DNA from 2 places in the Arthrobacter sp. zg-Y1171 genome. Region 2 is predicted to be linked to the other one. Evidence: riboswitches for the same ligand, from Rfam matches in the RefSeq annotation. Region 2 holds a riboswitch; the other holds the start of a gene.
What was found. A riboswitch is a leader RNA that binds a small molecule or an ion and turns the genes downstream of it on or off. The one in region 2 is predicted to bind cyclic di-AMP.
Positions count from the first base shown of each region.

Region 1: linked by a shared signal. The riboswitch ahead of N2L00_RS07785 (LysM peptidoglycan-binding domain-containing protein) and the one ahead of N2L00_RS02690 (NlpC/P60 family protein) in region 2 are both predicted to bind cyclic di-AMP.

Region 1 covers NZ_CP104264.1:1,656,610-1,659,845, forward strand. The annotation lists gene N2L00_RS07780 (response regulator) at 1-493, shown strand, start outside; gene N2L00_RS07785 (LysM peptidoglycan-binding domain-containing protein) at 583-1,461, opposite strand; cyclic di-AMP (ydaO/yuaA leader) riboswitch at 1,465-1,618, opposite strand; gene N2L00_RS07790 (MFS transporter) at 2,159-3,236, shown strand, end outside.
Region 2 covers NZ_CP104264.1:554,194-557,429, forward strand. The annotation lists gene N2L00_RS02685 (M23 family metallopeptidase) at 51-701, shown strand; cyclic di-AMP (ydaO/yuaA leader) riboswitch at 850-1,008, shown strand; gene N2L00_RS02690 (NlpC/P60 family protein) at 1,012-1,812, shown strand; gene N2L00_RS02695 (NlpC/P60 family protein) at 1,840-2,631, shown strand; gene N2L00_RS02700 (HNH endonuclease) at 2,875-3,236, shown strand, end outside.

The sequences.
Region 1 (3,236 bases), 1.1 Mb from region 2:
CGTCATTGAAGCGGTCCGAGGCTGGAGTGCCGTGCCCATCCTGGTGGTCTCGGGCCGGATCGACCCGGCGGACAAGGTGCGGGCGCTGGACCTGGGGGCGGATGACTACGTCACTAAACCCTTTTCCACCGAGGAGCTGCTGGCCCGGATCCGGGCACTGTCCCGCCGGTCGCCCGCCGCGGCCGGCCCCAGCGAGATCACGTTCGGGGCCGTACGGGTGGACCTGGCCGCGCGGCGCATCGCGCGGGTCGACGACGGCTCGGACATCCGCCTGACGCCGACCGAGTGGCGGTTCCTGTCCGAACTGCTCGCCCATCCAGGCATGCTGGTCACCCAGCAGGCCCTGCTCACGAACGTCTGGGGCCCCGGCACCACGGACTCGGGCTATCTGCGGCTGTACATCGGACAGCTGAGGCGGAAACTGGAGCGTGACCCGGCTGCTCCGGAACACCTGCTCACTGAACACGGCATGGGCTACCGGTTTGTGCCCTGATGCGTCCGGCCGGTCCTCACCGCTTAACGCAACAAGCGTCCGTCCCTTGCGGGACGGACGCTTATTTTGGCGCGGTGTGGCTGGAAGCCTTATGCGCGGTAGAACACGGGGCCGGAGCCGACGTTGACGGACTGGACTACGGTCTGGTTGCCGTTCCAGCCGCTGTGGATGGCTTCGCCGTTGCCGATGTAGATGGCAATGTGGGCCAGGCCCATGCCGCCGTCGGCGTAGTAGACCATGTCACCGGGCTCCGGGGTGGAGACCTGGGTGCCGTAGGCGGCCAGCTGTGCGGGAGCAAGGTCCCCCACGCTGTGGCCTGCGGCGCGCAGGGCAACCTCAACCAGCACGGTGCAGTCCTGGGCTGCGCCCAGCTGCGACTGTGCCGAAGCCAGCATGATGGCGTTGGTGCCGCTGGCTGCGGGGGTTGCTGCAGCCGGCGTGATGTTGGTGGACTGGGTGGTGACCACGCCGGTATTGGCGGGCTCAACCGGTGCTGCAACCGGTGCTGCGACCGGTGCTGCAGCCGGAGCGGCGTAGGACGCAACGGGCTCGGCAGCAATGGCCGGAGCGGCTTCGCCGGCAACGGTGATGACATCGCCGGGGTAGATGATCGAAGCCAGGGACAGGCCGTTCAGCGCCAGGACGGAGTCCAGGCCAACGCCGTAAGCGGCGGAGATCTGGCCCAGGGTGTCACCGGAAACAACGGTGTGGGTGGTGGCAGCAGCTGCGGGGGCAGCTACCGGTGCGGCTGCAACGGGTGCGGCTGCTACCGGAGCGGCCGGTGCAACGGCCTGCGACGGGGTGTAGTTGTCATTGGCGACAACTCCGGCGGAGGCCGGTGCGGCCATGCTGAGCATCAGGCCGGAACCTGCGACGACTACTGCAGCGGCGCTGCCGATGGTCCGTCCGCGGCCAGCAACGACGATGTTCTCGGCGCGGTGGCGTCCACGAGTCTTGTTGAAAGTCATGTAATAACCTCTCCCGATACCTGCGAGGTGAGCTGTCGGATTCGGATGGGAGACACCCGGCCGCCGGTGAAACCGGAGACTTAACCCCAAGGATTCAAGGAACCCATAATTGGTTCCCCCGCCTCTGCCGTGGTTGTGCGTTCTGTGGACCCCGGGACTAGCGGCAGAGCTAGGTAACAAGCCCGGGGGAGCCGCATCAGAAAGCGGCATGGGAATAACCGTACAAGATAGTTACGGTTGGATAACCATTGTGTGATCTGCTTCTCTCAGGCGTGTGATCGAGGGCGCGATATGCTAACCGAAATCTGCCTCTTCGGCCACATCGGCCGGCTTCAGTCTCAATATTAACAGGGCTTTTCCTCCTGCCCCGAGTCGCTGGTCATCCAGGCCTCGAGACAGGTGTTACGCGTGTGACCCCTTCAGTAACAGGCGTACCACCGCCTCGGAATCGCTGTCCCTGCGCCCTGATCTGCGCTCGAAGAATTCCACCCTCCGGTACAGGAGTGACTGAAGTTTTCGCATCCGTCACGACTGCATCACCACGCAGCTAAAAGTGGTCGGGATCACTGTAATTTCGTCCAATCCAGCCCGTGGACGGCGGCGGCAGGCCGATTTCCCGACCGGTGACGACGGCGCGTAAGATTGTTAGGCGGCCTTCCAATATCGGTCGCTTGTTCCGAGGAAACAGGAGAATGCAGTGGCTGGCAGCGGTCAGAAATTATGGACCAGGGGATTTGTGCTGGCGATCATCACGAACCTCTTTATCTCACTGGTGTTTTATCTGTTGATGACCACCATGGCGCTCTATACGGTGCAGGAGTTCTCCGCATCCGACAGCGCTGCCGGATTTGCTTCCGGATCCTTCGTCCTCGGCGCGTTGGCGGCACGGGTGTTCGCCGGGAAGTTCCTGGACTTCGTGGGGCGGCGCCGGCTGCTGGTGACCAGCCTTGCGGTGTTCGTGGTGGCCTCGCTGCTGTATATCCCGGCGTCCAACCTGGCGCTGCTCCTGATTGTCCGGATCCTGCACGGCATGGCCTTCGGAGCGGCCAGCACGAGTATTTCCGCCTCGGTCATGGGGCTCATTCCGGTCCACCGGCGGGGCGAGGGTACCGGCTACTTCGGTATCTCCACCACGATGGCTACCGCGGTAGGCCCGTTCCTGGCCGTGTTCCTGGCGGAGTCCGTCAGTTACCGCGCCCTGTTCCTGTTTGCTGCCGGCTGCGCCGCCGTCGCCCTCGCCTTGTCCCTGGTGTTGTCCCTGCCGGAACGCACACCGACCGCCGAGGAACAAGAGAACAAATGGCGGATGCACCTCACGGACATCATCGATCCGTCGGCACTGGCCATCGCATCGGTGATGTTCATTGCCGGCGCGGCTTACGCCGGCATCCTCTCCTTCCTTAACTCCTATGCCCAGACGGAAGGCCTGGTGCTCGGCGCCAGCCTCTTCTTTGTGGTCTATGCGTGCGTGGTGCTGGTTTCGCGGTTGTTTGTGGGCCGCATCCAGGACCGGCACGGTGACAACGCCGTGGTGTACCCGACCCTGGTGTCCTTCGCCGTCGGCCTGGCGCTGCTGGCCTACGCCCCCAATGACACCGTGATGGCCCTGGCCGGCGTGTTTGTGGGGTTCGGCTTCGGTGCACTGATGCCGTGCGCCCAGGCGATTGCCGTGACAACGGCGCCGGCGGCCCGGATCGGCCTGGCGACGTCCACGTTCTTCATCCTGATGGACGCCGGTGTGGGCCTTGGTCCGCTGCTTCTGGGCATGCTCCTGC
Region 2 (3,236 bases):
GCAACGCCTCACCGTCAGGCCGCCGGCGCGCCGAAACAAAGTCCGTGTCCATGGGCGGTGCCGCCCAGAAGGTGGCTATTACCGCTGCCACGTCGGGCCTGATCCTCACGGCTGCCATGCCCACGCATGCGGCAGCGGACGATCCGGTCCAGCTCGAGCCGGTGGCGGTCGACGCACCCGTCTCGGCCGACCCGAATGCCGATATCGGATTCGCCCGGGCCGGGCTGAGCAGCAAATACGACCCGGACGCCAAGCTGGCCTCCATTACGGTTGCCGCCGGCTCGCATGCGGTCCCTGCCGCGGCCAAGGGCACGCTGTCCACGCCCCTGGATGCCTCTTTGGTGCAGACCTCCGGGTTCGGCCACCGGGTCAGCCCCATTACCGGGGAGCACGGCGAGATGCATAACGGACAGGACTTCGCCGCCGCCTGCGGTACAGCGGTCAACGCTGCGGCATCCGGCACCGTGGTCTTCGCCGGCTGGCATCCCTACGGCGGTGGCAACCGCGTGGTGGTAGATCACGGCAACGGAGTCCAGACCACGTACAACCACCTTTCCAATATTGCCGTCACCTTGGGCACGGAAGTCGAGCGCGGATTCCTGGTCGGTGCGAGCGGTACAACCGGTTCCTCAACGGGTTGCCACCTGCATTTCGAGGTCATGGTTAACGGCGAAGTAGTGGACCCGCTGAATTGGTTGTAAGCACTTAAATCAATTGGTTGTAACCAGTTGAATATCGTTTCGTGATCGGAACGTGACATACCTCAAATGTTGCTGTACGCTCATCCTCGTGCCCGATTCGCCAAAGGTGGGGCACCTTCGAACAGATCGCCTAGCTCTGCCACTGTTTGAAGTCCGTTCGCAGAATCGCATGGCAGAGGCGGGGGAACCAATTTCGGGTTTCGAAAGAAACCCTTGGGGTTAAGTTGCAAAAGGCCATTGGCCGGGCAACCGGGTGACTCCCATCCGAATCCGACAGCTCACCTCGTAGGCAATTGGGAGAGGCAAACTTGTGTCATCAAACGCTCATGGCCGCCGTCGCGCTGCCACCGTACAGACCAACCCGATCACTGCACTTTCCAAGGCAGTCAGCAGCAACGCCGGAAACGTAGGCCGCCAGGCCGCCGTCGTAGTTGCAGCATCCGGCCTCGTGCTGGCTGCCGGACTTCCTGCACAGGCTTCCGTAAGCACGGACCGCCAGGCACTCGCAGCAACCCCCCTGAACATCGTGGCCGGCAGCGTTACCGCTCCCGCCAACGCACCGTTCGAGCTTCCCCTGGTTGCCCCCAGCTCCACCTCCGGCGCCGAATACCGCGCACAGGTTGCAGCAGAAGAGGCCGCAGCCCAGGCAGCAGAAGAGCTCGCAGCCTCGCAGGCCGCAGCAGCAACCCAGACAGCAGCCACCAAGAACGCCGCAGCCGCCCGCACCGCCGCCCCGGCAGCCTCCGGTGCCGCCGTAAAGCCAGCCTCCTCCATGTCGGCTCCGGTCGAAGCTCCGGCTTCCGGCAACGTCGCAGCCGGCCTGGTTGCTTCCGCCTACGGCCAGATCGGTGTGGCACAGGACTGCACCGCCATGGTCGAGAACGCACTGCGCTCCGTCGGCAAGTCCGTCGGCGACCTGGGCCCGATGCAGTTCCTGCAGTTCGGTCCCCAGGTTTCCAGCCCGGCTCCCGGCGACCTTGTAGTCAACGGCGGCCACGTCGCGATCTACGTAGGCAACGGCCAGGTCATCAGCGGCGGACTCAACGGCATGAACACCGGCCTGCACAGCCTCTCGGACCTGGGCGGCGTCATGTTCGTCCGCGTCAGCTAACCCGGAATTCGAGACGCGGAGATAATCATGACCTCGACAATTGAGCGCGCCCGCCACCGGGCGCCGGTGGAACGCACCACTACGCTGAACGCGCTTGCCGGCGCCGTCAGTGCCAACGCCGGAACGGTGGGCCGCCAGGCCGCCGTGATTGCGGCAGCCTCCGGGCTGGTACTGACCACCGGCGTCGCGGCCAATGCGTCCGGGGCAGACACCATGCGTGACGTCCAGACGAGCACCCTGGATCTTTCCTCGGTCAAGATCCTCCAGGTCTCCGAAAACGCGACGGTTTCGTTCGAACGCGACAGCATTGCGGGCACCACTCCGGCACCCGTGGCGGAACCGGCAGCCCCGGCTGCCGAGGCGCCTGCTGCCGTTGCGGCTGCGAAACCGGCAGCCGTTGCTGCCGGCACGCGTGCTCCTGCCAACACGGTGCCTGCTGTCCAGGCCACAACCCTCAGCACACCGGCACCGGCGCAGAGCGCCCCTTCCGGCGTGGCATCCACCATTGCAGCCGCTGCCTACGCGCAGCTGGGCATCGGCCAGGACTGCACCCGGTTGGTTACCAACGCACTGGCCGCGGCCGGAATCAACCACCACGGCTGGCCTGCAAGCTACCTCACCCTTGGACGGACGGTGAGTGCAGCTGAGGCCATCCCCGGTGACCTTATCTACTACGCAGACGGCGGGATGGGCATGGCCCACATCGCCGTGTATGTGGGCGGCGGACAGGCAGTGCACGGCGGTTTCAACGGTGGATCCACCGTTGTAGCTCCGGCCGAGCTTGGCTCCGGCGGCGTCTACATCCGCGTAGGCGGCTAGGCAGCTCCCGGTACAGCATCTTGGCAAGGCCCCTCCTCCGGGAGGGGCCTTGCCTTGTTAAGCCGCAGTCCGGGCGCGGAGGCAGGCGGGGTGCCGTGGGCAGGGAGCGGACCCCTGTACCACCGGCATAAATGGCCAAGAACGCGATCGCGTTCTACTCTTGCATAGACAATCCGATGTGCCGTTGGCGGAGCGGTGTCTTGTACTCACCGGTTCGCGGGCGGCAGGCGAAGAGGTATGTGCATGCGCACTCTCGTTCTGAATGCTGGATATGAACCGTTGGCCGTGATCACCTTCCGCCGAGCCTTGGTGCTGGTCCTGAATGGAAAGGCGAGTGTGGTGGCGGAAAGCGGCGAGCCGGTGGTCGGCCCCAACGAAATCCTCCCCAGACCTTCGGTGATCCTGCTCCACCGGTACGTGAAGATTCCCTACCGGGAGGGCACCGTAGCCACCCGGCGGGGCGTCCTGCGCCGGGATAACCATGAATGCGCCTATTGCGGGAAGGCGGCGGCTACCGTGGACCACGTGGTCCCGCGGTCCCGCGGCGGCGATGACAGCTGGGAGAACCTGGTTGCCTGCTGCCTGCGCTGCAATAACACCAAAGG